3 regions of the Rossellomorea sp. GAMAL-10_SWC genome follow, and region 1 is predicted to be linked to each of the others. Evidence: a T-box and tRNA genes for the amino acid it is inferred to sense, from the RefSeq annotation. Region 1 holds a T-box; the other regions hold tRNA genes.

The links. A T-box is a leader RNA that pairs with one kind of tRNA and senses whether it is charged. The one in region 1 lies ahead of V5E38_RS15750 (valine--tRNA ligase), so its partner is inferred to be a tRNA-Val.
Region 2: it has a tRNA-Val gene. The T-box ahead of V5E38_RS15750 (valine--tRNA ligase) is inferred to sense a tRNA for this amino acid. The anticodon was not compared.
Region 3: it has a tRNA-Val gene. The T-box ahead of V5E38_RS15750 (valine--tRNA ligase) is inferred to sense a tRNA for this amino acid. The anticodon was not compared.

Annotation. Positions count from the first base shown of each region.
Region 1 covers NZ_CP144911.1:3,161,909-3,172,056, forward strand. Annotated here, with positions in the region: gene V5E38_RS15735 (hypothetical protein) at 1-26, opposite strand, end outside; gene V5E38_RS15740 (sensor domain-containing diguanylate cyclase) at 198-1,913, opposite strand; gene V5E38_RS15745 (bifunctional folylpolyglutamate synthase/dihydrofolate synthase) at 1,938-3,239, opposite strand; gene V5E38_RS15750 (valine--tRNA ligase) at 3,345-5,987, opposite strand; T-box leader at 6,043-6,278, opposite strand; gene V5E38_RS15755 (sporulation protein) at 6,506-7,270, shown strand; gene ysxE (spore coat protein YsxE) at 7,366-8,397, opposite strand; gene V5E38_RS15765 (LysM peptidoglycan-binding domain-containing protein) at 8,484-10,148, opposite strand, start outside.
Region 2 covers NZ_CP144911.1:4,259,743-4,269,890, forward strand. Annotated here, with positions in the region: rRNA gene V5E38_RS20680 (23S ribosomal RNA) at 1-39, opposite strand, end outside; tRNA gene V5E38_RS20685 (tRNA-Ala) at 120-195, opposite strand; tRNA gene V5E38_RS20690 (tRNA-Ile) at 216-292, opposite strand; rRNA gene V5E38_RS20695 (16S ribosomal RNA) at 385-1,934, opposite strand; tRNA gene V5E38_RS20700 (tRNA-Ala) at 2,017-2,092, opposite strand; tRNA gene V5E38_RS20705 (tRNA-Pro) at 2,102-2,178, opposite strand; tRNA gene V5E38_RS20710 (tRNA-Arg) at 2,184-2,260, opposite strand; tRNA gene V5E38_RS20715 (tRNA-Leu) at 2,271-2,357, opposite strand; tRNA gene V5E38_RS20720 (tRNA-Gly) at 2,366-2,440, opposite strand; tRNA gene V5E38_RS20725 (tRNA-Leu) at 2,470-2,552, opposite strand; tRNA gene V5E38_RS20730 (tRNA-Lys) at 2,574-2,649, opposite strand; tRNA gene V5E38_RS20735 (tRNA-Thr) at 2,657-2,729, opposite strand; tRNA gene V5E38_RS20740 (tRNA-Val) at 2,733-2,808, opposite strand; rRNA gene rrf (5S ribosomal RNA) at 2,814-2,929, opposite strand; rRNA gene V5E38_RS20750 (23S ribosomal RNA) at 3,049-5,986, opposite strand; rRNA gene V5E38_RS20755 (16S ribosomal RNA) at 6,140-7,689, opposite strand; gene lysS (lysine--tRNA ligase) at 8,050-9,531, opposite strand; gene dusB (tRNA-dihydrouridine synthase) at 9,666-10,148, opposite strand, start outside.
Region 3 covers NZ_CP144911.1:4,131,299-4,141,446, reverse strand. Annotated here, with positions in the region: partial or broken gene V5E38_RS20020 (helix-hairpin-helix domain-containing protein) at 1-1,167, shown strand, start outside; gene cmpA (cortex morphogenetic protein CmpA) at 1,157-1,267, opposite strand; gene V5E38_RS20010 (SprT family zinc-dependent metalloprotease) at 1,569-2,021, shown strand; tRNA gene V5E38_RS20005 (tRNA-Asn) at 2,105-2,179, shown strand; tRNA gene V5E38_RS20000 (tRNA-Ser) at 2,187-2,277, shown strand; tRNA gene V5E38_RS19995 (tRNA-Glu) at 2,285-2,359, shown strand; tRNA gene V5E38_RS19990 (tRNA-Val) at 2,370-2,445, shown strand; tRNA gene V5E38_RS19985 (tRNA-Asp) at 2,458-2,533, shown strand; tRNA gene V5E38_RS19980 (tRNA-Gln) at 3,073-3,147, shown strand; tRNA gene V5E38_RS19975 (tRNA-Gln) at 3,413-3,487, shown strand; tRNA gene V5E38_RS19970 (tRNA-Lys) at 3,610-3,682, shown strand; tRNA gene V5E38_RS19965 (tRNA-Leu) at 3,696-3,778, shown strand; gene V5E38_RS19960 (sugar phosphate isomerase/epimerase family protein) at 4,185-5,006, shown strand; gene V5E38_RS19955 (amino acid permease) at 5,030-6,394, shown strand; gene V5E38_RS19950 (SIS domain-containing protein) at 6,497-7,510, shown strand; gene frlD (carbohydrate kinase family protein) at 7,574-8,356, shown strand; gene V5E38_RS19940 (GntR family transcriptional regulator) at 8,417-9,145, shown strand; gene V5E38_RS19935 (M15 family metallopeptidase) at 9,222-10,040, opposite strand.

The DNA of each region.
Region 1 (10,148 bases):
ATTGATATCTTTGAGGACTTGTCCATATGAATCCTCCTACTACTTTATTTTAAAACGTAAAAAAATACTAACATATAATTCCAGAAAAACACGCCGACATTTGTCGAGGGCAAACAGGTATCGTGCAACAAAAAATTACAAAAACTTGCCTATTTTTTATCTACATAAATAAATAACCACCGTAGAATTCCCGGTGGTTATTTGCTATACATTGCCACTTTATTTCTTCCAGCATTTTTTGCTTTTGAATACATAGCTCTGTCTGCACATCGAATTAAGTCTGACGGTTCTGTCGCCACAAATGGTGCAACTGCTGCTCCTATACTTGCTGTTACTGTTAATTTAATCTGCTGATCTTCGTTAGTCATATGATTTGTAATGTAAAATGGAATAATTTCAAGTGATTTTCTAATTTCTTCTGCTAAATTATATGTTTCTCTTTCATTATGATTTACAAGAAGTACTGAAAATTCCTCTCCACCAAAGCGAGCAACTAAACCACTTTGCTTCACTACCATTTTAATCCGTCTTGCAACTTCAAATAATACTTCATTACCTGCTTGATGACCATATTCGTCATTCACTCTTTTAAAATAATCTAAATCTATGAGGAGTAATGAAATTGACTTTATCTTGAATGATTTCAACTGTTCAAATTCATCTTTAATTTTAGATTCGAGATATTCAAAATTATATAAGCCGGTTAAAGAATCAGTTTCACTTCTGATTTTTGTTTGTAAGTAAAACCTTGCATTTTCAACCGCAATTGCGAGATATAATGCAAGTATTTCGATCAGAACTACTTGGTATTTTTTAAACGCATTTTTTTGTTCTGATGCAATTGTAAGTACACCAACTACTTCTTGATTTTTTATAATTGGGATTGATAATAAACTTTCTGCTTCTGAAAATTTCAAATGATCATTAGTGTACCATTGTGATCGTCTGCTAAAACTATATCTTCTTTTATCAGAAAAAACTTTTTTAGATATTGAACCTTCAAGCGTATCAAAGTAAGGACAACTAAATATTTTTTCATCACATTTATTTTGAAAATATCTTTTTAATTTAAGCGATTTATCTTCAACTATAAATAAATTTCCATATGAAACTGGAATTAAAGTAGTAAGTTGTTCAAAAAACTCATCGATTACTTCTTCTTCGTCCATTCTTTGTGACAGTTTTTGACTTATTTTCATCGTTTTCTTTAAATATTTGTTCATATTTAAAGCAGAGGATAAAGAGTTTAAAATAATCATTAAAATAATATAGTAAATAGTTATGTAAATTATCGTAATATATCCTTTTGTCTCTAACATTAAATAAAGACTTATTCCGATTGGATACATTAATATATAGATAAACAAATCCCACTTAAATTCCCTATTAATCAATTTCATTTCTCTTTTATATAAGTAAATCGTAATAAAATAAATAACGATTTGATTAATGGAAAAAGATACAAGAGTGTAAATTAGGATTGGAATTAAGCTGTTCAATATTTCTTTAGTCCCAGTAGGTTCAATCTTTCCCCCAACTAAATAATAAAGTAACGCACTACCAATAGAACATAATGCAAACATTAACGAATTAAGTGGCATTCGGTAGAGAGTTTTTTTTGTAATACTCAATCTTATATACAAAATCGAATAGGCTAATTGACTTATTAAAAGTTCTGCAACTAAACCATACGATAAAAAAACCAAAATTGAGATTCCGAAAATAAAAGAAAATGTAGCATCATTAATTTTAATTGGCATATTTGCTACAATTAGAAATAACGCAATTATAATTAAAGAATTTGAACGTTCTATATGTCTAAGAGGGCTAACCATATTAGCATAATAAAATATGATAGGCATTAGAACAATCCATGCGATCCAAATCAACCTATTACTATGCTTACTAAGCAAGATTATGGGCCCTCCTTTACAATTCTAAGCGAATTTTTTTAGCAAATATCTTCTTACTACCGAGATAAAATATAATGAACCGGTTATTAATAATATCTCGTCTTCCTGTATATCCTTTATATTCTTATCGATTGCAATAGATAAATCACTTTCATATTTTATATTAAGTGTATTAGCATTCGAAATTAATTCGTCGTTATTCATCGCTCTAGGAAAATCAAAAGTTGTCATTACAATATTATTTGTTATACCTCGTAATTCTTTTAACATCTCTTCAACATTTTTATCTTTCAAAGCAGAGAATAGAATCTTTATTTCCTTATCAAGAAAATGGTTATTCATCGTCTCCACTAAACTTTTAATTCCTTCAACATTATGTGCTCCATCAATATAAATGACAGGATTAGAAGCTATTTGTTCTAATCTACCTGCTTTTTGAGCTATTTTTAATCCTCTTTTGATATGATCTTCACTAAACTTCATTCCATATTTATTTTGTAATAATTGAACAACACAGATTGCGCATGAAGCATTCCTAATTTGATGGTGCCCAAGCATCGATAGCTCAATATTTTCAATTAACATTTCATTGCCTTTGTAATTAAACTTTTCATAAAGTGAATCTTTCAAAGGAGAAGCAAAAAAATGCTTACCATATTCAAAATAATCAGCCTCATTTTTAATTGCGGCATTTTGAATAATCGTTAAAGCTTTTTCTTTCAATTCTGCTGTAACAATTGGAATTCCCTTTTTAATAATTCCTGCCTTATGCTTAGTGATTTCGTCTATTGTTTCACCAAGAATTTGTTGATGATCATGGCCAATACTCGTAATAATACTAATTAAAGGTGTCATTACATTTGTGCAATCCTCTAACCCACCTAAACCAGCTTCTACTAAAAATATGTCATGTTCTTTTATTTTACCGAAAAAGTAAAAAGCCATTGTTGTAATGATTTCAAATTCAGTTGGAGCACCACAAGGCAACTGTTCAACTTCTTCAACAACTGGCATCATACAGTTTACTAGTTGAATAAATTCTTGTTCACTAATCATTTCACCGCAGAACATGATTTGTTCACGATAATCTAATATATATGGTGATGTAAAAGTTCCTACAGTATACCCTGCTTCTAATAAAATACTTTGAAGGAAAGTAATTGTAGAGCCTTTTCCGTTCGTTCCTGCGACATGAATTGCTTTGACACTAAGCTGAGGATTTCCTAATCTAACTAGCATTTCTTCCATTCTTTGTAGTCCAGGTACAATGCCAAATTTTGTTCTGTTATACATCCATTTCAGTGCTTCCTCATATGTATTAACCATCTTACCCCTACCTTTATAGTAAAAAACGACGAATTCTTAACTCAATTCGTCGTTTTTATTTTACTAACTTTTATTACAGTCGATTAGCTCGCCTGCTTAAACTACTTATTTACTTAGTTCTGCAATTCGAGCTCTTACAGATTCTTGTTTTTCAAGATAATCTTTTTCTTTACGACGCTCTTCTTCAATAACTGCTGCAGGAGCTTTCGCTACAAATCCTTGGTTACTTAATTTCTTTTGAACTCGTTCAACTTCACTAGTCCATTTTTCTAATTCTTTCTCTAAACGTTTTTTCTCTTCTTCAAGATTAATTAAACCTTCTAGAGGAAGATAAAGCTCAGCTCCACTAATTACTGCAGACATCGATTTTTCTGGTGCAGTTAAGTTAGTAGAAATTGTTAATTCTTCTGGATTACAGAAGCGCTCGATATATGAACGATTTTCTTCTAATGCAGCTGCAATCGTTTCATCCTTTGCAGAGATCATTAGTTGAACTTTTTTGCTCATTGGCGTGTTTACTTCTGCACGAATATTACGAACTGAACGAATTAACTCAACTAATATTTTCATCGTTTCAGAAGCTTCTTTATTTGTTAATTCCTCTCTAACTGTCGGCCAAGCAGAAACTGTAATAGACTCCCCTTGGTGTGGTAGAGATTGCCAAATTTCTTCAGTTACGAAAGGCATAAATGGATGTAAAAGCTTCATTGTACTTTCTAATACGTAAGCAAGAACTGAACGAGTCATATTTTTTGCATCTTCATTTTCACCGTATAAAGGAATCTTTGCCATTTCAATATACCAGTCACAAACATCGTCCCATATGAAGTTATAAAGTACACGGCCAACTTCACCAAATTCATAACGATCGATTAAAGCTGTTACACTTTCAATTGTTTCATTTAAACGAGTTAAAATCCATTCATCAGCAACAGATTTTTCTTTCGTTAAATCGATATTTTCATATGTGAAACCTTCCATATTCATTAAAGCAAAACGAGAAGCATTCCAAATTTTGTTTACAAAGTTCCAAGTAGCTTCAACTTTTTCAATACTGAAACGTAAATCTTGGCCCGGTGAACTTCCTGTTGTTAAGAAGTAACGTAATGAATCTGCTCCATATTTCTCAATAACATCCATTGGGTCAACACCATTACCAAGTGATTTACTCATTTTACGTCCTTGCTCATCACGTACTAAGCCATGAATTAAAACATCGTTAAATGGACGTTTACCAGTAAATTCAATTCCTTGGAAAATCATTCGTGATACCCAGAAGAAAATAATATCATAACCAGTTACTAATACATTTGTTGGGAAGTAAGCTTGGAAATCCTTACTTTCTTCATTTGGCCAACCTAAAGTTGAGAATGGCCATAATGCAGAACTGAACCAAGTATCTAAAACGTCGTTATCTTGATTCCAATTTTCAATATCAGCTGGTGGCTCTTGATTTACATAAATCTCACCAGTTTCTTTATGGTACCAAGCCGGAATACGGTGTCCCCACCATAATTGACGTGAAATACACCAGTCACGGATATTTTCCATCCAACGTAGATACGTTTTTTCAAAACGATCCGGTACAAATTTTACGCTATCATCAGAATTTTGTAATGCTACTGCAGCATCCGCTAGTGGTTGCATTTTAACAAACCATTGTGTTGATAAATATGGCTCAACAACCGCTCCGCTACGTTCACTATGACCTACAGAATGCATATGTTCTTCGATTTCAACAAGAACACCCATCTCTTGTAAATCTTTAACAATTTGTTTACGGCATTCAAAGCGATCCATACCATTATATTTTCCTGCTTTTTCATTCATTGTACCATCTTCATTCATTACAAGAATGCGAGGTAAGTCATGACGGTTTCCAACTTCAAAATCATTCGGGTCATGGGCAGGAGTAATTTTTACAACTCCAGTACCAAATTCCATATCAACATAATCGTCAGCAATGATTGGAATTTCACGATTTACGATAGGAAGTGTAACAGTTTTACCAACCATTGATTTATATCTTTCGTCTTCTGGGTGAACCGCAATTGCAGTATCCCCAAGCATTGTTTCAGGACGAGTAGTTGCAATTTGAATTTTTCCAGTTCCGTCTGTTAATGGATATTGCATATGGTAGAATGCACCTTGAACATCCTTATAAATAACTTCGATATCTGATAAAGCTGTTTTTGTTGCTGGATCCCAGTTGATGATATATTCACCACGATAGATTAATCCTTTGTTGTATAGCTTAACGAATACTTCTTTTACTGCATCAGATAAACCCTCATCTAATGTGAATCTTTCACGAGAGTAATCTAGACCCAATCCAATTTTTTCCCATTGAGAACGAATATGAGAAGCATATTCTTCTTTCCACTCCCAAGCTTTTTCTAGGAATTTTTCACGTCCTAAATCATATCTTGATAAGCCTTCTTCTCGTAATTTCGCCTCTACTTTTGCTTGTGTAGCAATACCAGCATGGTCCATACCAGGTAAATAAAGTACGTCATAACCTTGCATTCGTTTAGTACGAGTTAAGATATCTTGTAATGTTGTATCCCAAGCATGACCTAAGTGTAATTTTCCAGTTACGTTTGGTGGAGGAATTACGATTGTATATTTCTGCTTTTCTGATTCCACTTGTGCTTCAAAGAATTTCCCATCTAACCAAAATTGGTAACGATCTTTTTCAACTAAATTCGGATCATATTTTGTTGGTAATGATTTTTTTGTTGTTTCCATTCGGATTCATCTCCTCTAATATTTATTGAAAAATAAAAAAACTCCACTCATCCTTGAAAAGGACGAATGGAGTTGAATTCGCGGTACCACCTTTTTTTGTCAGAAAAAACTTGTGTTTAACTGACACACTTAAAAAAGATAACGGATCATCCGGTAACTTCTAATCACAAAAAGCTTTCGAAGTCACTGCTCAAGGGCGACATTCCAACTCTATTTTCTAGAAACCTCCCACCAAATGGTTTCCTCTCTGAAGAACTAGTTCGTTGTACTCTTCCCTATCATTGCATTTCATTATGAATATATGTAATAGTCTACAAAATTTACTTAAGCTTAGTCAACATTATTTCTAATTTCTTTCTAGATTATTCAATATGTGTCAATATCGTACCACATTTTTTAATACATAAAAAAAATACGACAAATAATTGTAATGATTATTTAACATTCTGGTATACTAGTACTTATTTAATTATGCGATAATTATATAGTATGTAGATATAATTTTTAGGGGGATATTCATGGGGTTATTTAAAAATACATTAGCTCGTGTTCTCGGAATCGGTGGAACGAGAATCGATACAAAGCTTGAAAAAACAGAATATCAAGCTGGTGAACGAGTAAAAGGTGAATTATATATAAAAGGTGGTCGAGTTAAACAAGAACTAGATTCCGTCTTTTTACATGTAATGACTGAATATCAAGTTGAATCAAATGATAAGATTATTAATAAGAATGGTACTTTACAAAAATTTATCGTATCAGTTGATCGTATAATAAATGCAAATGAAGAAGTTGTTATTCCTTTCTTTTTCACCTTATCTGAAAATACACCAGTATCACTTCACAAATCCCATATTTGGATTAAAACTCATTTAGAAATAGAAAAAGCTGTTGACCAATATGATGCTGATGGCGTTCAAGTAGTGCCTTCAGTCGGCTTAAAAACGGTAATCCAGGCACTTCAAGAAGAAGGATTTGTATTAAGAGATAGTGAAAACAAAAAGAAATATGGGAAAATTATTCAAGAATTTGAATTTTACCCAATGAATGGCGAATTCCGTGGAAAATTAGAAGAGGTTGAAGTTAACTATTTAAGCTTTGACAAAACAGTCGACTTAATCCTACAACTTAATCAAAATCAAAAAGAAACAACTAGTAAATTTTCTAAATTATTTGGCTCTGATGAAAATAATGTTCGAATTTCTTTTTCAAAGGATCATATTACGGACAAGGATTTTGTACGTAAAAGTGTAGTAAATGCAATTAAACGTCATGTAAAATAATAAACATAAAAAACATCTATCCATGTTACTAACATTTAGTGATACATTTTTTGGATAGATGTTTTTATTTTCTCTCTTACTAATGCAAATTGAACTCATAAACCATCTATAGATTTCTCTGCTTCAATATCCTCTTGTATTTTTGAGACAAAATATTCAATATTAATCATATGCCAATAAGCATTTAATAAATCTCTTACATTGTCTTTTTCATTATTAACCCCGGATCGCTTTAAATAGTTAGAAATTTTGGAAGAAAACTGAGTTGGATATGCCATATAACTTAAAAATAACATTCTTTCCTCTTCTCTTAATGAAAAATTCTTTTCATACATTTTAAGCCAATTATTACGATCAGATTGCTGAATAGGATAAGTTTTAAAAGAATTCTTATAATAGTTCGTTAAATCTTGAATTGGTGTAGTTTCTTGTGCATTTTCTAGATTGATAAAGACACCTTCACCTCTTTTATTTACAAGAAAGTGAGAAATAGATAAATTCCCATGGTTCATGACAACTCTAGTATTTTCAGTTTCCTTCATTTTTTTAAACCATTCATCTAACTGTCCCTTAGCAAATTGATGTGCACTTAATATTTTATGAAAATACGTACAATAGCTTAGTTCATAAGGTGACATATACCAATTACCTTCTGCAGCCTCAATGAAATTTTCCAATACATCTTTATCTTTACTCCACCTTTTAGTTAACGTATCATAATGGATTTGTAATTGATCTTTATCTACCTTTTTCTCTTTCTGTGTACTGTTGTGCATCTTACCTAGTGAAGTAAACATTCGTTGAAAATGTAAATTCTCATCTGACTTTTCATCAACACTTTCAATCCATGGCATTAAATAGTAATGCTTCGTATTAAATTCAACAATATAATCTCCACTCTGGGTATGATATATTGGTACAACATTTCGAAAGCCTTTATCTTGTAAAGAACGAACATTTTCAATCAAATTATTTCGATAAACTCGATTCACATTTGCTTCTTTTAGTGCGAATACACCTTGATTCGTATAAATCTTAACGACCTTACCAACAGTTTCAAAATAATTTGGTACAATGTGATACTGCGCTAAAATGACGCTTATTTCATCTTTAGGTTTTCTATACAAGATGCGTCACTCTCACTTTCTAAATGCGTAAAAGCCTTGTATTAGTAGACAAGTGTCTTAACTAATACAAAGCTCTCACCATATGGTTATTGTTTTATAGCAGTTACAGGAATATAAATGATTTGCCCTTCCGATAAAAATTCATCATTCAAGTTATTAACCCGATTCAACTGCTGAGTTTGTAGGTTATATTTTTTAGCTACAGATTCAATTGTATCTCCATTTTGAGCTAAATATAATTTTAATTTAGTATAAGAATCTTCTCTTCCTTCGCCAGTAAACAAGCTTGATAGTAGATTGTCACTTTTAACACTTCTTGCTTCACTTACTTCTTCTTTTACTTCCTTTTTACCAACTGGATCAGCTTTTATTTCTACTTTTGGTAATTCAGGTGGTGGTGCTTCTTGCTGCTCCACTTGAGCTTGATAATAATCCGCATAATATGGTGGTGTTTGACGAACATCATTTGGATTCTCAAAATTATTTTCTTGATTTACTTGAGGGAAGGGATTTTGATAGAGTTGTTCCTGATTTTGATTATATGCAAATGGTGCTTGCTGATATTGTTGGTTAACATAAGGTTGATAGTTTTGCTCTAAAGTTCGATTATATAGTTCTTCATATTTTTCTATTTCTTTTTGAGCATTGTTTTCATTATTAGCATTTTGCAAATTACTAAAATCATTATCTAAGAAGCTAGGTCTACTATTTAAAGAATTGTTTAAATAGCTGTGTACATTAAAATCATTATTCAAGAAACTAGGTCGCTCATTATACGTATTATTTACATTGTTAGATACCTGTGCATCATTTTCACTTTGACTAGCTTCTGCATCATTATTATTCATTAAGAAGCTCGGTGTTGGATCCACTGCTTGTGGTTCCATTACTTGTGGTTCCATTGCTTGTGGTTCCATTGCTTGTGGTTCCATCGCTTGCGGCTCTATTGCTTCAGCTGATATATTAAAGCCTCTAAATACTTCTTCATATTCTTCTTCCTCTTGGGCCTCTGATTGTTCTTCTAACTGTTCTGACTGCTCTGACTGGGCCATAATTTCAACATTAGATTGTTCTTCTACTTGTTGTTCCTCTTCATAACTTTGTTCATTGCTTTCTTCTAACTCATAATAATGTTCCTCTTCATAACTTTGTTTATTGCTTTCTTCTAACTCATAATAATGTTCCACTTCATTTTCAACTGCTTCGACTCGATCTTCAACTACTTCTTCAGGCTGAAAAACCTCTAAGTAAGTAGGCTGCCCAGGATATGTGTCTTGTTCTTCTTGCTCATCATTCTCTTCAAGAGATTGAATCCAATCACTGCCGTAAAGATTATCTTGTTCACTTGTTTCCTGTTCTGAAGTAGGTTGATGAAAGAACTGGAATTGTTCTTCTTGTTCTCTATCTTCCTGATACACATATCCTTCATTTCCTTCATTACTTGAGCGATATTCGTTTTCGTATGCGTAGCTATTATATTGCTCATACCCTCTTTGTTCTTGATAAGTTTCTACTGCTCTATTATGGTCATGTAAACCAGAAATACATAAATCAGCAGCAATTTGAATACTACCTTTTTCAGCTATTTGATAATCAAATGTCTCTACAGAAACACATAGATTTTCAAGATCAGTAATCCTAGTTAATGGTATTGAAATATCTACAGGGAACTGATGATTCATTTCACAACTTCCATCTTCAAGAGCGATTACATTTTCTATCATTCTTGAAGGTGCTAATTCTCTTAATGA
Region 2 (10,148 bases), 1.1 Mb from region 1:
GTGCCAAGGCATCCACCGTGCGCCCTTTCTAACTTAACTAATTTTTAAAACTAATTGAATTAAACTTACGCAGTTTAATGAATGACATTATCTAGTTTTCAAGGTACAAAATAAAAAAATGGTGGAGCCTAGCGGGATCGAACCGCTGACCTCCTGCGTGCAAGGCAGGCGCTCTCCCAGCTGAGCTAAGGCCCCATTATTATATTAAAAAGATATGGTGGGCCTAAATGGACTCGAACCATCGACCTCACGCTTATCAGGCGTGCGCTCTAACCAGCTGAGCTATAGGCCCATATCTATAATAGAAGGATAATCCTTCAAAACTAAACAAAACAATGAAGAAACATTTCATACATGAACCAACGGTTCATGATGTCTCCATAGAAAGGAGGTGATCCAGCCGCACCTTCCGATACGGCTACCTTGTTACGACTTCACCCCAATCATCTGTCCCACCTTAGGCGGCTGGCCCCTAAAAGGTTACCCCACCGACTTCGGGTGTTACAAACTCTCGTGGTGTGACGGGCGGTGTGTACAAGGCCCGGGAACGTATTCACCGCGGCATGCTGATCCGCGATTACTAGTGATTCCGGCTTCATGTAGGCGAGTTGCAGCCTACAATCCGAACTGAGAATAGTTTTATGGGATTAGCTCCACCTCGCGGTCTTGCAACCCTTTGTACTATCCATTGTAGCACGTGTGTAGCCCAGGTCATAAGGGGCATGATGATTTGACGTCATCCCCACCTTCCTCCGGTTTGTCACCGGCAGTCACCTTAGAGTGCCCAACCAAATGCTGGCAACTAAGATCAAGGGTTGCGCTCGTTGCGGGACTTAACCCAACATCTCACGACACGAGCTGACGACAACCATGCACCACCTGTCACTCTGTCCCCGAAGGGAAAGCCCTATCTCTAGGGTTGTCAGAGGATGTCAAGACCTGGTAAGGTTCTTCGCGTTGCTTCGAATTAAACCACATGCTCCACCACTTGTGCGGGCCCCCGTCAATTCCTTTGAGTTTCAGTCTTGCGACCGTACTCCCCAGGCGGAGTGCTTAATGCGTTAACTTCAGCACTAAAGGGCGGAAACCCTCTAACACTTAGCACTCATCGTTTACAGCGTGGACTACCAGGGTATCTAATCCTGTTTGCTCCCCACGCTTTCGCGCCTCAGCGTCAGTTACAGACCAGAAAGTCGCCTTCGCCACTGGTGTTCCTCCAAATCTCTACGCATTTCACCGCTACACTTGGAATTCCACTTTCCTCTTCTGCACTCAAGTTTCCCAGTTTCCAATGACCCTCCCCGGTTGAGCCGGGGGCTTTCACATCAGACTTAAGAAACCGCCTGCGCGCGCTTTACGCCCAATAATTCCGGACAACGCTTGCCACCTACGTATTACCGCGGCTGCTGGCACGTAGTTAGCCGTGGCTTTCTGGTTAGGTACCGTCAAGGTGCCAGCTTATTCAACTAGCACTTATTCTTCCCTAACAACAGAGCTTTACGACCCGAAGGCCTTCATCGCTCACGCGGCGTTGCTCCGTCAGACTTTCGTCCATTGCGGAAGATTCCCTACTGCTGCCTCCCGTAGGAGTCTGGGCCGTGTCTCAGTCCCAGTGTGGCCGATCACCCTCTCAGGTCGGCTACGCATCGTCGCCTTGGTGAGCCGTTACCTCACCAACTAGCTAATGCGCCGCGGGCCCATCTATAAGTGATAGCCGAGGCCATCTTTCAATAAAGGAACAGGAGTTCCTTTATGTCATCCGGTATTAGCTCCGGTTTCCCGAAGTTATCCCAGTCTTACAGGTAGGTTGCCCACGTGTTACTCACCCGTCCGCCGCTAACTAACGGGAGCAAGCTCCCATTAGTCCGCTCGACTTGCATGTATTAGGCACGCCGCCAGCGTTCGTCCTGAGCCAGGATCAAACTCTCCATAAAAGTTAAGTTTAAATCTTGTATTGCTCAAAAAACTAATAATTGACGTTTACTTCATGTTTTGTTTAGTTTTCAAAGATCATCTTGGTGGAGCCTAGCGGGATCGAACCGCTGACCTCCTGCGTGCAAGGCAGGCGCTCTCCCAGCTGAGCTAAGGCCCCTTATTGAAATGGTCGGGAAGACAGGATTTGAACCTGCGACCCCCTGGTCCCAAACCAGGTGCTCTACCAAGCTGAGCCACTTCCCGTAATATGGCGCGCCCGAAAGGACTCGAACCCATAACCTTTTGATCCGTAGTCAAACGCTCTATCCAATTGAGCTACGGGCGCATATTATAAATGGTACCGAGGGCCGGACTCGAACCGGCACGGGGTCAACCCCCGCAGGATTTTAAGTCCTGTGTGTCTGCCATTCCACCACCCCGGCAGCATATGTGGAGCGGAAGACGGGGCTCGAACCCGCGACCCCAACCTTGGCAAGGTTGTATTCTACCACTGAACTACTTCCGCGTATACTGCTTATAACTTATAAATTTAAATGGTGCGGGTGAAGGGACTCGAACCCCCACACCGAAGTACTAGATCCTAAGTCTAGCGCGTCTGCCAATTCCGCCACACCCGCAAATATTCTCTTTTGAGAAAATGGTGAGCCATGAAGGATTCGAACCTTCGACCCTCTGATTAAAAGTCAGATGCTCTACCTACTGAGCTAATGGCTCAAAAGAGTGCCGACTAGAGGACTTGAACCCCCAACCTACTGATTACAAGTCAGTTGCTCTACCAATTGAGCTAAGTCGGCATATGGTGGAGGATGACGGGCTCGAACCGCCGACCCCCTGCTTGTAAGGCAGGTGCTCTCCCAGCTGAGCTAATCCTCCATCAAACCAAGCGACGTTCTACTCTCACAGGGGGAAACCCCCAACTACCATCGACGCAAAAGAGCTTAACTGCCGTGTTCGGTATGGGAACGGGTGTGACCTCTTCGCTATCATCACTTGATTCATTTTCTTTAGGACATTAATTATTATATCAAAATATCAGTCAAAGTCAATAACTTTTTTAATATTTTTTTATAAAACTTATACCCTCAAAACTAGATAATGTCATTATCAAACTTGTTAGTTAAGTCCTCGACCGATTAGTATCAGTCAGCTCCACGTGTCACCACGCTTCCACCTCTGACCTATCAACCTGATCGTCTCTCAGGGGTCTTACTAGCTTAACGCTATGGGAAATCTCATCTTGAGGGGGGCTTCATGCTTAGATGCTTTCAGCACTTATCCCTTCCACACATAGCTACCCAGCCATGCTCTTGGCAGAACAACTGGTACACCAGCGGTGTGTCCATCCCGGTCCTCTCGTACTAAGGACAGCTCCTCTCAAATTTCCTGCGCCCACGACGGATAGGGACCGAACTGTCTCACGACGTTCTGAACCCAGCTCGCGTACCGCTTTAATGGGCGAACAGCCCAACCCTTGGGACCGACTACAGCCCCAGGATGCGATGAGCCGACATCGAGGTGCCAAACCTCCCCGTCGATGTGGACTCTTGGGGGAGATAAGCCTGTTATCCCCGGGGTAGCTTTTATCCGTTGAGCGATGGCCCTTCCATGCGGAACCACCGGATCACTAAGCCCGACTTTCGTCCCTGCTCGACTTGTAGGTCTCGCAGTCAAGCTCCCTTATGCCTTTACACTCTTCGAATGATTTCCAACCATTCTGAGGGAACCTTTGGGCGCCTCCGTTACTCTTTAGGAGGCGACCGCCCCAGTCAAACTGCCCACCTGACACTGTCTCCGAGCCGGATCACGGCTCTAGGTTAGAATTTCAATACAGCCAGGGTAGTATCCCACCGACGCCTCCACCGAAGCTAGCGCTCCGGCTTCTCAGGCTCCTACCTATCCTGTACAAGCTGTACCAAAATTCAATATCAAGCTGCAGTAAAGCTCCACGGGGTCTTTCCGTCCTGTCGCGGGTAACCTGCATCTTCACAGGTACTATAATTTCACCGAGTCTATGGTTGAGACAGTGCCCAAATCGTTACGCCTTTCGTGCGGGTCGGAACTTACCCGACAAGGAATTTCGCTACCTTAGGACCGTTATAGTTACGGCCGCCGTTTACTGGGGCTTCAATTCAGAGCTTCTCCCGTAAGGGATAACCCCTCCTCTTAACCTTCCAGCACCGGGCAGGCGTCAGCCCCTATACTTCGCCTTGCGGCTTCGCAGAGACCTGTGTTTTTGCTAAACAGTCGCTTGGGCCTTTTCACTGCGGCTCTCCCGGGCATACACCCAAAAGAGCACCCCTTCTCCCGAAGTTACGGGGTCATTTTGCCGAGTTCCTTAACCATAGTTCTCTCGCTCACCTTAGGATTCTCTCCTCGCCTACCTGTGTCGGTTTGCGGTACAGGCACCTATTTCCTCGCTAGAAGCTTTTCTTGGCAGCGTAGAATCAGGAACTTCGGTACTATATTTCCCTCGCCATCACAACTCAGCCTTATGATGTGCGGATTTGCCTACACATCAGCCTAATTGCTTGGACGCGCATATCCAGCAGCGCGCTTACCCTATCTTTCTGCGTCCCTCCATTGCTCAAACGGAAATGAGGTGGTACAGGAATATCAACCTGTTGTCCATCGCCTACGCCTGTCGGCCTCGGCTTAGGTCCTGACTAACCCTGGGAGGACGAGCCTTCCCCAGGAAACCTTAGGCATACGGTGGACGGGATTCTCACCCGTCTTTCGCTACTCATACCGGCATTCTCACTTCTAAGCGCTCCACCAGTCCTTACGATCTAGCTTCAACGCCCTTAGAACGCTCCCCTACCACTGATACCATACGGTATCAATCCGCAGCTTCGGTGATACGTTTAGCCCCGTTACATTTTCGGCGCAGAGTCACTCGACCAGTGAGCTATTACGCACTCTTTAAATGGTGGCTGCTTCTAAGCCAACATCCTGGTTGTCTAAGCAACTCCACATCCTTTTCCACTTAACGTATACTTTGGGACCTTAGCTGGCGGTCTGGGCTGTTTCCCTCTTGACCACGGATCTTATCACTCGTAGTCTGACTCCTATGGATAAGTCATTGGCATTCGGAGTTTGACTGAATTCGGTAACCCGTTGGGGGCCCCTAGTCCAATCAGTGCTCTACCTCCAAGACTCTAACACATAAGGCTAGCCCTAAAGCTATTTCGGGGAGAACCAGCTATCTCCGAGTTCGATTGGAATTTCTCCGCTACCCACACCTCATCCCCGCACTTTTCAACGTGCGTGGGTTCGGACCTCCATTCAGTGTTACCTGAACTTCATCCTGGACATGGGTAGATCACTCGGTTTCGGGTCTACGACCACGTACTATATCGCCCTATTCAGACTCGCTTTCGCTGCGGCTCCGTCTCTTCAACTTAACCTTGCACGGGATCGTAACTCGCCGGTTCATTCTACAAAAGGCACGCCATCACTCGTTAACGAGCTCTGACTATTTGTAAGCACACGGTTTCAGGTTCTCTTTCACTCCCCTTCCGGGGTGCTTTTCACCTTTCCCTCACGGTACTGGTTCACTATCGGTCACTAGGTAGTATTTAGCCTTGGGAGATGGTCCTCCCAGATTCCGACGGAATTTCACGTGTTCCGCCGTACTCAGGATCCACTCAAGAGGGAACGAGGTTTCAACTACAGGGTTTTTACCTTCTTTGACGGACCTTTCCAGGTCGCTTCATTTACCCCGTTCCTTTGTAACTCCGTATAGAGTGTCCTACAACCCCAAGAGGCAAGCCTCTTGGTTTGGGCTATCTTCCGTTTCGCTCGCCGCTACTCAGGAAATCGCTATTGCTTTCTATTCCTCCAGGTACTTAGATGTTTCAGTTCCCTGGGTCTGTCCTCAGTACCCTATGTATTCAGGTAAAGATACTACTCCATTACGAGTAGTGGGTTTCCCCATTCGGAAATCTCCGGATCAAAGCTTACTTACAGCTCCCCGAAGCATATCGGTGTTAGTCCCGTCCTTCATCGACTCCTAGTGCCAAGGCATCCACCGTGCGCCCTTTCTAACTTAACTAATTTTAAAACTAATTGGATTAAACTTACGCAGTTTAATGAATGACATTATCTAGTTTTCAAGGTACAAAGTTGAGAGTGAACTCTCAAAACTAAACAAAACAATGAAGAAACATTTTCATACATGAACCATCGGTTCATGATGTCTCCATAGAAAGGAGGTGATCCAGCCGCACCTTCCGATACGGCTACCTTGTTACGACTTCACCCCAATCATCTGTCCCACCTTAGGCGGCTGGCCCCTAAAAGGTTACCCCACCGACTTCGGGTGTTACAAACTCTCGTGGTGTGACGGGCGGTGTGTACAAGGCCCGGGAACGTATTCACCGCGGCATGCTGATCCGCGATTACTAGTGATTCCGGCTTCATGTAGGCGAGTTGCAGCCTACAATCCGAACTGAGAATAGTTTTATGGGATTAGCTCCACCTCGCGGTCTTGCAACCCTTTGTACTATCCATTGTAGCACGTGTGTAGCCCAGGTCATAAGGGGCATGATGATTTGACGTCATCCCCACCTTCCTCCGGTTTGTCACCGGCAGTCACCTTAGAGTGCCCAACTAAATGCTGGCAACTAAGATCAAGGGTTGCGCTCGTTGCGGGACTTAACCCAACATCTCACGACACGAGCTGACGACAACCATGCACCACCTGTCACTCTGTCCCCGAAGGGAAAGCCCTATCTCTAGGGTTGTCAGAGGATGTCAAGACCTGGTAAGGTTCTTCGCGTTGCTTCGAATTAAACCACATGCTCCACCACTTGTGCGGGCCCCCGTCAATTCCTTTGAGTTTCAGTCTTGCGACCGTACTCCCCAGGCGGAGTGCTTAATGCGTTAACTTCAGCACTAAAGGGCGGAAACCCTCTAACACTTAGCACTCATCGTTTACAGCGTGGACTACCAGGGTATCTAATCCTGTTTGCTCCCCACGCTTTCGCGCCTCAGCGTCAGTTACAGACCAGAAAGTCGCCTTCGCCACTGGTGTTCCTCCAAATCTCTACGCATTTCACCGCTACACTTGGAATTCCACTTTCCTCTTCTGCACTCAAGTTTCCCAGTTTCCAATGACCCTCCCCGGTTGAGCCGGGGGCTTTCACATCAGACTTAAGAAACCGCCTGCGCGCGCTTTACGCCCAATAATTCCGGACAACGCTTGCCACCTACGTATTACCGCGGCTGCTGGCACGTAGTTAGCCGTGGCTTTCTGGTTAGGTACCGTCAAGGTGCCAGCTTATTCAACTAGCACTTATTCTTCCCTAACAACAGAGCTTTACGACCCGAAGGCCTTCATCGCTCACGCGGCGTTGCTCCGTCAGACTTTCGTCCATTGCGGAAGATTCCCTACTGCTGCCTCCCGTAGGAGTCTGGGCCGTGTCTCAGTCCCAGTGTGGCCGATCACCCTCTCAGGTCGGCTACGCATCGTCGCCTTGGTGAGCCGTTACCTCACCAACTAGCTAATGCGCCGCGGGCCCATCTATAAGTGATAGCCAAAGCCATCTTTCAATAAAGGAACAGGAGTTCCTTTATGTCATCCGGTATTAGCTCCGGTTTCCCGAAGTTATCCCAGTCTTACAGGTAGGTTGCCCACGTGTTACTCACCCGTCCGCCGCTAACTAACGGGAGCAAGCTCCCATTAGTCCGCTCGACTTGCATGTATTAGGCACGCCGCCAGCGTTCGTCCTGAGCCAGGATCAAACTCTCCATAAAAGTTAAGTTTAAATCTTGTATTGCTCAAAAAACTAATAATTGACGTTTACTTCATGTTTTGTTTAGTTTTCAAAGTTCACCTTGTCGCTCTGAGGCGACTTAAACATCTTAACATTTTCTGTTGAATGTTGTCAATGTTTTTTTAAAAGTTTTTTTCGTTGTCATTTCGTATTAATGTGACAACGTTTAATAATATAACACCTATAAAAACAAAATACAATACCTAATTTTAAATTCTTTTTATTCAGATAGTTTCTACCAGATTCCAATAAATAAATGATGTCCTTATTCTATTAAAAAGATACATCCAATCATAAATAAAACTGGCTAAAAGTATTCTTTTAGCCAGTTCGTTAAATCTTATTTATGTCTCATTAATGGGAACAATAGAACGTCACGGATTGAAGGAGAATTAGTTAACAACATAACTAATCGATCAATACCTATTCCAAGACCACCAGTTGGTGGCATACCATGCTCTAATGCTTCGATGTAATCATCATCCATCATATGTGCTTCGTCATTACCAAGCTCACGTTCTTTAAGCTGTGCTTCAAAACGCTCTTTTTGGTCAATTGGATCATTTAACTCTGTAAATGCGTTAGCATGTTCACGTGCCACAATAAATAACTCAAAACGATCAGTAAAACGAGGATCGTCAGCATTCTTTTTCGCAAGCGGTGAAATTTCTACAGGGTGACCATAAATAAATGTAGGTTGAATTAATGTTTCTTCAACTTTTTGTTCAAAGAATTCGTTAATAATATGACCAACAGACATATTCTCATTAACTTCAACATTATGTTCTTTAGCAAATTGTCTTGCTTGCTCAACTGACATCTCTGGCCAGAAATCTACTCCACAAGCTTCTTTAATCGCATCTACCATATGAAGTCTAGTCCATTTTGGCTCTAGGTTGACTGTGTACTCACCGTAAGGAATAGTAGTAGTACCTAAAACTTCTTTAGCGATATGAGCAATTAGGTTCTCAGTAAGTTCCATAATGTCTGCATAATCAGCATAAGCTTCATATAATTCAATCATCGTAAACTCTGGGTTATGACGAGTAGAAATACCTTCATTACGGAATACACGACCAATTTCATAAACTTTTTCAAGTCCACCTACAATTAGTCGTTTTAAGTGTAACTCAATTGCAATACGCATATATAATTCCATATCAAGCGCGTTATGATGAGTGATAAACGGTCTTGCAGAAGCTCCACCTGCAATAGCATGTAGCATAGGAGTTTCAACTTCTAAATAACCTTGGCTATCTAAATAACGTCTCATAGATTGGATAATTTTACTGCGAGCAATAAATGTTTGTCGGCTATCCATATTCATTAGATCTAAATATCTTTGACGGTAACGTTGTTCAACATCTTGTAAACCATGGAATTTATCAGGAAGTGGTAATAACGCTTTTGAAAGGAATGTGTATTCTTTAACTTTAATAGATAATTCCCCTACATTCGTTTTAAATACCACACCAGTAACACCTACAATGTCACCTAAATCAGTAATATCAAAGATTTCATATTGTTCTTCGCCTACAGCATCTTTACGAACATAGATTTGAACTTGTCCATTTAAATCTTGAACATGTGCAAATCCGGCTTTACCTTTACCACGTTTAGTCATTACTCGACCTGCTAATGAAACAATAATCGCTTTTTCTTCTAATTCTTCCTTAGAAAACTGGTCAAATTGTGCTAATAAATCATTTGAAGAATGTGTGCGCACAAACTTTTTACCGAATGGATCGATACCTTTTCCTTCAAGTGTTTTTAATTTCTCCCTACGTATAAGGGCTTGATCATTTAATTCTTCGTGACTCATTTTCTCAACTCCACGTAATTATTCAATAAATATTTAAATACAATATGATTTTAATAGAAAAACTGCCAGTATTTCGATCTGGCAGTTTTGTTTACTATAACTTATTATATTTTGTCAAGCGAAACCTGTCAAACTTACAAAGCTTGAGTAGCTTTCATTTTTTCTTCCACTTCATTAACGTATGTTGTTAATACTTCAACCATTTGGGTACGAGTACTAACCTCGTTAATTTGGTTTCGAACTAATGCAGTGCCTTTCAAACCTTTTAAATACCATGCTGCATGTTTTCTCATTTCCATTACAGCTACATGTTCATTTTTCAAATCAATTAATCGGTCTAAATGCAATAAACAGACATCAATTTTTTCACGTGCTTCTGGTTCAGGCATTAATACACCAGATTCCAAGTATTTAACTGTACGATAAATCATCCATGGATTTCCTAATGCAGCACGACCAATCATTACACCATCACAGCCTGTTTCATCTAACATACGCTTAGCATCTTGAGGAGTCTCCACATCACCATTACCGATTACAGGAATCGAAACCTGATTTTTAACTTCTTTAATCCAGCTCCAATCAGATTTCCCCTCATACATTTGATAACGAGTTCG
Region 3 (10,148 bases), 970 kb from region 1:
GATGTGATTTATCCTCATCCTTTCAGAGGAGAAAAAGAAGAGGTTCAAAGAAATAAAAGAGAACAAGCAATTACAAAAATTAAAGATATTCTTATCAAATTTAAAATAGAAATGATCGCAATTGGAAATGGTACGGCTTCGAGAGAAACAGAGCTGTTTATATCTGGAATTTTAAAAGAAATGAAAAATAATACTTACTATGTAATCGTAAATGAAGCTGGCGCAAGTGTTTATTCAGCATCTGAGCTAGCAAGAGAAGAGTTCCCAGATTTCCAAGTTGAGGAGCGGAGCGCAGTATCAATTGCAAGACGACTACAAGATCCGTTAGCAGAACTAGTAAAAATTGATCCGAAATCTGTTGGGGTAGGATTATATCAACACGATGTATCTCAAAAGAGCTTAAATGAATCATTATCATTTGTCGTTGAAACATCTGTTAACCAAGTTGGTGTAAATGTAAATACAGCATCAGTTTCACTACTTCAATACGTATCAGGTTTGTCCAAAACAGTAGCGAAAAATATTGTTAATTACCGTGATGAAAAAGGGAAAATTACAAACCGAAAAGAGCTTAAAACAATACCGAGATTAGGCGCTAAAACATATGAGCAATGTATTGGATTTTTACGTGTTCTTGAAGGAGATGAGCCTTTAGACCGTACAAGTATTCACCCGGAGAGCTACGTACAAGTAAAAAAATTATTAAAGCAATTAAATTTCTCAACGAGCCAAATTGGTTCAAATGAATTGAAAGAACAGTTAAAAACGATTAATTTAAAAGAAGTATCAGAACAACTAGATATTGGTGAAATTACTCTAAAAGATATTTTAGCATCATTAATGCAACCTGAAAGAGATTTACGAGATGAATTAGCAGCACCAATCCTTCGCCAAGATGTTCTTCAAATTGAAGACCTAAAAATAGGAATGGAACTTGAAGGAACAGTAAGAAACGTAGTCGATTTTGGTGCGTTTGTTGATATCGGGCTAAAGAATGATGGCCTTGTTCATATTTCTAGAATAAGTAGCAAATTTATTAAGCATCCTCTTGATGTTGTATCGGTTGGTCAGGTAGTAAAAGTATGGATTGCTGAAGTAGACCAAAAGAAACAAAGAGTAGGTTTATCTATGTTACCAATTGAATCGAAAGAAATCGTCAAAGCTTAATTTTTTGATAATAAAACCAACATTGATTCAATAATTTAATTTGATAACGGTTTTTTTCATAAAATGCTTTTTGCATTTGAGTTTTAAGCCAACTAGGCATTACCATGATGAAAACCTCCAACTTAAAAATCTTCGCCCATCTTTTTTTGAGGATGGGCGATGAAATAAATGAGTGAGGGGTAACCTTCCGATACACTGTATTAAAAGGATAACTGTATTGTTCATTTTGATAGTAAAAATTACGCCGTTGTAGAGAGATTTACTAAGAGCAGCCCATTTAGCATAAATCGTACTAATAAGATCTTTTGAAATTCTCATTTGTAAGTTTAATGTATGCGCATACCCAAGAATTTGTGAGTTGTTCAGTATAATAAAGAAGAAAAAAGGATGGCGATTCATAAATGGATAATGAGGAGATACAAAAACTAGTTGAAGAACTATCAATCACTTATTTCGATCGACCATTTCTCCACCAAGCTTCTTTCAATACTAGATTGAGGACAACTGGTGGTAGGTATTTATTAAAGACAAGTAATATCGAATTAAATAAGTTTTATTATGAAGAACACGGAATTGGAGAGTTAAAGGGGATCATATTACACGAGCTATGTCATTATCATCTTCATATTATGAAGAAAGGATATAAGCACGAAGATAGAGATTTTAAAGAGCTATTAAAAAAGGTAGGTGCACCTAGGTATTGTAAACCACTAAACTCAATAAAAAAAAGAACGCATTCTTATAAGTATAAATATAGATGTTCAGGGTGTGGGCAAGCTTTCTTAAGAAAAAGAAAAGTGGACATAAGCCGCTATGTATGTGGATCATGCAAAAGTCCATTAAAACTATTATAAATAGTGTTGACATCTAATAGGCATTTAGTTTATATTAATACTTGTCATCACGTTTTAGCAATTGATGAAAAGATTAGTATTTTTCCGCAGTAGCTCAGTGGTAGAGCACTCGGCTGTTAACCGAGTGGTCGTAGGTTCGAACCCTACCTGCGGAGCCATTATTATAGAGAAGTACCCAAGTGGCTCAAGGGGCGCCCCTGCTAAGGGTGTAGATCGTTTACGCGGTGCGAGGGTTCGAATCCCTTCTTCTCTGCCATATATAAGGCCCGTTGGTCAAGCGGTTAAGACACCGCCCTTTCACGGCGGTAACACGGGTTCGAGTCCCGTACGGGTCACCATTTTTATCCTGGAGGATTAGCTCAGCTGGGAGAGCACCTGCCTTACAAGCAGGGGGTCGGCGGTTCGAGCCCGTCATCCTCCACCATTAATTACATATGGTCCCGTGGTGTAGCGGTTAACATGCCTGCCTGTCACGCAGGAGATCGCCGGTTCGATCCCGGTCGGGACCGCCATTATTTACTACAAATTGTAGTATTTTTTTCTTTATTTGGAGAAAAATAGTAAGAGTGGGTTTTTGGAGTTAGCCTTTCTATTTTGAGAGTTAGATCCAAAGTTGAACAATAAGCTTCTACAGATTCTATTGTTAGGGTTATAGAGTTAATTTCTATTTTATAATAAATATTTTGAAATGTCGGATTGTTTTTATCTTGAGGAGTAAATTCGAGAGGTTAAAACATTTCAATATAAAAAAAATCCTGCGGTGTAGGTTCATGAAGGTTACTCGTACTTAGTAAAGAAGTATATTGAAATGTCGGATTGTTTTTATCTTGAGGAGTAAATTCGAGAGGTTAAAACATTTCAACATAAAAAAAATCCTGCGGTGTAGGTTCATGTAGGTTACTCGTACTTAGCAAAGAAGTATATTGAAATGTCGGATTGTTTTTATCTTGAGGAGTAAATTCGAGAGGTTAAAACATTTCAACATAAAAAAAATCCTGCGGTGTAGGTTCATGTAGCATACTCGGGGAAGTAGATCATGCAGCTAGTTCATTGGGCTATAGCCAAGCGGTAAGGCAACGGATTTTGATTCCGTCATGCCCTGGTTCGAATCCAGGTAGCCCAGCCATTTGTTTTTTTGTAAGGATGTCGGATTGTTTTTTATCTTGAGGAGTAATTCGAGAGGTATTAACAATACAACATAAAAAAAATCCTGCGGTGTAGGTTCATGTAGCATACTCGCACTCTAGATAAAGATGAATTTCGAAGTTGTCGGATTGTTTTTTATCTTGAGGAGTTAATTCTAGAAGTAGAAGCAAAACAACATAAAAAAAATCCTGCGGTGCGGGTTCATGAAGGTTACTCGGAGAAGTTGATTCATGATGTAATATCATTGGGCTATAGCCAAGCGGTAAGGCAACGGATTTTGATTCCGTCATGCCCTGGTTCGAATCCAGGTAGCCCAGCCATTTTAGTTTTTTATTAATATGTTTAAGGTAAGGGGATTGCTTTTATCTTAGATGCGATCGTGTAGACAGTAAGTTGGTTTAAAGATATATTGTATTTAGTTATAATTACTTTTAATTATTACGAGCCATTAGCTCAGTAGGTAGAGCATCTGACTTTTAATCAGAGGGTCGAAGGTTCGAATCCTTCATGGCTCACTTTTGTTTATTCGCGGTCGTGGCGGAATGGCAGACGCGCTAGGTTGAGGGCCTAGTGGAGGTTTCTCCGTGGAGGTTCAAGTCCTCTCGGCCGCATCAGTGTTTTCAAGGGTTTTCAAAAATTAATTATTTTTTGGAATTAAAGGCCGTACTCCTTTTTACTCCATATTAGATAAAATTGTAAGATGTTACTGATGTTTTCGGTAACATCTTTTTTATTGAATTTTAAAGTGTTAGATGTGCTATCTTGATAGTAGAATACAATTTTAAAATATTGTGCATCAAATTATATAAAAAGAAATAAGGCTTCTACGTGATGTAGAGGCCTTTTTTGTGTTTAAAAATTGTATGACATTTATAAATCAGTTGGTTACGGTACTAGAATTTGTAAGACTTTAAAATGAATATTAAAAATTTTAAAAATTTATTGTATTTTATGTTATTCTTGATTATAATACAAAGCATAACAAATGAAATGACTTTAAGTGAAAGGAGGTAATCAATGAAAATAGCAGGGATGAATATTACATTCAAGCATTTTCCGATCCAATATTTTTTGGATTGTATGGACCGATTAGGCATCAGTAGCATTGAATTATGGGCTGGTGAACCACATCTCTATGTGTATAGAAATTTGCTTTGCAATTTGAGAGAGATAAAGAAAGAAATTAAAGCTAGAAGTATGGAAATAGTCTGCTATACGCCAGAACAATGCATTTATCCTTACAATCTTGCTGCTTCAGATCTGAATTGGCGAAAAACGAGTATTGATTATTTTATTGAAAATATTCACTCTGCTGTGGAATTGGAGACGGATAAGATGGTAATTACTTCAGGGATCGGTGACTTCTCCCTAACAAAAGAAGAATCGTGGAAATATGCAAGTGAATCAATATATCAAATTACAAAGGTGGCAGAGCAGGAGGGTATCACTCTTGCACTCGAACCGTTAACAAAATTCGAATCTAATTTAATTATTAATACGTGGGAATTAAAGAGAATGATTGACGAAATAAAGTCCCCTTATTTAAAAGGGATGATTGATACTGTTGCAATGAACCTGGCTGGTGAAACACCGGATGATTATTTTTTATTGCTTCCTGAGTTATGTCATTTCCATTTAATAGATGGTGATCGCAAGACAGATTCTCATCTTGCTTTAGATGATGGTCATTTACAATGGAGAGAATATGTAAAAAGCATTCAAAAGCACCAATACGATGGGGCATGCACTCTTGAAATTATGGGGTCAACTTACTATCAAAATCCACTAGATGCTGTTAAAAAATCCTTAGTAAAACTAAATGAATTAGGAATTGTATAATCTAAAAATTTGGAGGAGCCTTTATGAGTAATATTACGCTTACACGAAAGCTTGGATTTTGGTCGGCATTAGCAATTGCAGTTGGTACGACTGTAGGATCAGGTATCTTTGTCTCGTCTGGTGATGTAGCAAAAGCAGCGGGAACCCCTTCTATTTCTATTTTAGCTTGGATTATTGGCGGTATTATCGCTATTCCGCAAGTAATGGTTCTTGCGGAATTATCAACTGCTTACCCTGAAAATGGAAGCGGTTACGTTTATTTGAATAAAGCAGGCTGGAGACCTTTAGCCTTTTTATATGGATGGGCAACATTCTGGGCACTTGATCCACCATCTATTTCGATTATGGCTCTAGCAGTAGTTTCATACTTGGCAAGCTTTTTCCCATTCTTCTCAGGAGTTGCTGGTAAGTTGTTAGGGGTTGCGATCATTTTAATCATAACTTCAATTCATTATCGTAGTGTAAAAGAGGGCGGGCTTTTTCAAGTAATTATTACCGCCGTGAAAATCATTCCGTTCATTATTGTTATTGTTCTAGGTTTAATGTATATGCACCCGGGGAACTTCTCCTATACGCCTCATGGAGAAGTTGTAAAAACGAGTCTAATCGGTGGTGTCTCTGCAACAACCTGGGCATACACAGGTATGGCCGCTATTTGTTTTATGGCAGGTGAATTTAAAAATCCTGGAAAAACGCTACCGCGTGCTCTAATTAGCTCTGTCTTTATTGTATTAATCTTATATACTTTGCTAGCAGTCTGCGTAATTGGATTAATGCCTTTTAGTAAATTGATAGGTTCTAGCGCAGCTGTTTCTGATGCGGTTAAGTATATACCAGGACTATCTCATATTGCTTCTTCGTTTGTTGCGATTACTGCAATTATAGTTATTTTAGGATCACTAAGTTCCTGTATCATGTTTCAACCTAGGTTAGAATACGCGATGGCGAAGGACGGGCTGTTTTTCCAACGTTTTGGTCGTGTCCATCCAAAGTATGAAACACCAAGTTTTTCAATTATTGTTCAAGTTACCTATGCATGTATTCTAGTTTTTGCAACTAATTTAACGACTTTACTAGGCTATTTCACATTAATTCAATTAGTGATTAATATTTTGGATTTTGTAGCGGTTTATAAATGCCGTAAGAGAGAGGACTATAACCCGATTTACAGGATGCCAATGTGGAGACTAACGACGATTTTAGCAATTATTGGAGCTTCTTGGCTTGCTTGGGGTACGTTTACTTGGGCTCCATGGCAAGGGATGGTAGCTGCATTCATTGTTATCGTTACCGGACTACCTGTTTACTTTTACTGGGAAAAACGGTACGGGCCGAATAAGAAAAATGGCGGTAATCTAGAGAAGAATTCAATTATTTCAGGAAGCTAGTGTTCTTTTACTAGCTTTTTAATTTTTTGAAAAATCTTGCTTTATTTGTTATATTTAATTATAATACAAGACATAACAAATATAATTTAGGGGGATCTAACCATGTTAAAATTTGATGAAGCGTTATTTTTAAAACTTGTAGAAAAAGAAGGACTTGCATTTAGAAGTAAAATTGAGGATATCGTCGATTCAATCTGTCAAAAAGGTTACAGCAATCTTTTCCTGATTGGTGCTGGCGGAACGATTGCAATGATGTATCCTTATAAATATATTTTAGAATCAAACTCAACGATCAATGTACATGCCGAAATCGCGGCGGAGTTTATGGTCATGAACAATAAGCATTTTTCAAAGGATTCAGTATGTATTTTCACCTCAGTTTCAGGGACAACACAAGAAACTGTTGCAGCAGCAGAGTTTTGTAAAGAAAGAGGAGCTACTACAATTGCATTAGTAGCGGAGCCAAATACTCCATTAACCCAGGTAGTAGATTACTGTATTACAACCGGCTCGGAAAAGCATTCCTTTGATACGTTCTTTATGTTGTTGTACATGGTAGTATTTCGCTTCATGTATAATAACAATGAATTTCCGCAATATGAACAGTTCACAAAAGAAGTTTCCTTGTTGCCACAAGCAATTTTAGCTGCTGTAAAAGACTTTGATAATAAGGCTGAGGAATTTGCTATTAAACATAAGGATACAGATTATCATATGATGGTGGGCTCAGGTAACTTGTGGGGTAACACTTATTCATACGCAATGTGTATTTTGGAGGAAATGCAATGGATTCATGCAAAGTCCATCCATGCAGCAGAGTTTTTCCATGGTACGCTTGAGCTAGTTGTTGAAGATACTAGTGTTATTTTACTTAAAGGAGAAGATGAAACAAGACCATTGATGGATCGTGTTGAAAGATTTGCTGAAAAAGTTACAAATCAATTAACTGTTATTGATACAAAGGACTTTGAATTGCAAGGCATTAGTGAGGAATTTAGAAAACATTTTTCTGTTAGCGTTAACTGGGCGGTCTTAAGTCGAATCAGTGTTTACCTGGAAAAGGAAAGAAACCACTCATTAGACCTAAGAAGATACTACCGCAAAGTAGAATATTAAAATATTTAGTGGGCACTACATAGTAGTGCTCGTTTCTTAGAATAAAAAGAAGGTTGGGATTAGATGAGAATTGTTACAGTCGGCGATAACTGTATGGATGTCTATCTTACAAACGAGAAAGTGTATCCTGGAGGAAATCCGGTAAATGTTGCTGTCTATTTAAAGGAGTTAGGGGCGGACTCTTCGTATATCGGGTGGGTTGGAAGTGATTCCTATGGTGAACAAATGATTAAGTCAATTCAAAGTAAGGGTGTCGATACATCGTTTATTTCTAAAAAGATAGGAAAAACAGCGGTTACCTATGTTGAATTGGTTAATAATGACCGTCATTTTGGAGATTACGATGAAGGAGTAATGGCACAGTTCACATTAACTGATGAAGAACTGGAGTTTATTCAAACCCATCAACTCGTCCACGCTGGTATATGGGGACATGTTGAGGAGTATTATCCACTTTTTAAACAAAAAGGCTTACTTACTGCATTTGATTTTTCAGACCAGTTAGAGCACGATTTAGTAAAGAAACTACCTAGTTATGTGGACTATTCCTTTTTTTCTTATAAAAAAGATGATGAATATATCAGGGGATTTTTAAAGGAGGTAAAAACAAAAGGTTCCAAGGTTGCTGTTGCTACGCTTGGAGAAAATGGATCTTTAGCTTTCGACGGGAAACATTTTTATCAATTTGGAGTATTGGAAGATAATGTAGTAGATACGATGGGAGCAGGAGATTCTTTCATAGCTGGTTTTCTTTTTGGTACTTTACAGGGCCATTCGATCCAACAGTGTTTGGAATTGGGGACTAAAACGGCTACAAAAACAATTGGATATTTAGGTGCATGGTGACGATGACTAGTCGGCAGTGTATAATAATGTTGAAAAACATTGACGGATAGGATGAAAATTATGAACCTAAATTCTTCAACCCCACAGCCTCTCTATATGCAGATTAGGCAAATGCTACAGAATGATATTCAACAAGGGAAATATAAACCAGATCAACAGATTCCCACAGAAGCTGAGCTTTGTGAAACGTATAATGTCAGTCGAATCACTATTCGAAAGGCTATTGAGGAATTAGTGAAGGATGGTACATTAACACGCATACCACGCAGGGGGACATTTGTAGCTTCGAATAAGTTTAATAATGAACTGCTATCTGTAAGCGGATTCTCGGAGTTTAGCCACCAACTAGGGATGATTCCAAATTCCCGAATCCTTAGAAGTGAAGTCATCCCTGCATCAAAGGATGTTGCAGAACATCTTAAAGTTGGAGAAGGAAGTCGCGTGCTAGAGCTTGAGCGACTTATGTATGTGAACGACCGTCCACTTTTTTATGATATTGCACATTACTCACTAATTCGTTTTCCTGATTTGGAAAAGAAAATTGCAACAGATGAATCCACATATAAAGTACTCTCAAAGGACTATAATACGGAAATCCTAAGCAACGATAAAATTATCGACGTAATCGGTGCGACAAAAGTATATGCTAATTACCTTGAATGCGATATAGGAGCCAATCTCTTTAAAATCCTAAAAATAGCCTATGATTCAAATGAGGAACCTGTCCACCTTTCAACATTTATGTGTGAAACAAGTAAAGTAACCTTAACCGTTCATCGCACAAAATAGAGATAATTCTATTTTAAATAGAATACATATTTTTATAAAAAAACTCACTTTTATTATTTAAAAGTGAGTTTTTGCATTAATAATTTGCAGGAATTACCTGGATAGCTTTAAATTTTTGATTATTATCTGAGTAATGCCACCATTCTTTAGAATAGCCTACAAAACCTACTTGTCTCATTGCCTTATCCATAATTTGATAATTCTTTTCCTGTTCACTGCTTCGTTTATAACTTCGAGATGCTCGTGAAGAAAAATCATCGAATTTAGATTGCATATGTACTTCTATTCCATCTAAAGTACATATTGTAATATCTACCGTTGCGCCAAGTTGGTGTCCACGGATATTTTTAGGATCAGGTTTAGCTACATAATTCGAATTAGGATATGCGTTCCAAAGTGTTTGTTGTGCAGATAAAGGACGATAAGCATCCCAAACTTTAATAGTATATCCTTGTTCTTTAAGGATTACGTTTGCTTTTGCTAACTTTTTTGCTGTGCTTGTCCTAAGTATTGCTTGACTAAAATTATAAATACGTTTGCCAGTAAAGTTATTAGTTGTGTTATATTTCAAGTCAACAATAATACTTTTATCTAATGATTTAACATTAGTGAACTCCGCCGTCACATATTCTCCATTTATAAATCCTGTTGATTTTTTAAACTTAATTTTATACCATCCATTGGAGTGTTTTTTAATAACCATTAAAAGTTGGCCTTTATTAACTGAACCAATCAACTTATATGATGTACTAGGCCCACTACGGACGTTTAATTTATTTGCAGTTACAGTATAAACTTTATTTGCTGCATATGTAGAAGTTGGATTTGTAAAGAAACTTATCGATAGGATTGAAAGAGTTATAAAAACTACAAATATTTTCTTAATAATTCTCATAATTTCACCTTCTTTACTTTTAACAATAACGATTATTCTACAGAAAAGCTCACATTACCTTTCAATTTGAAACTATAAGATAAAATAAAAAACATTACCGTTAAGTAA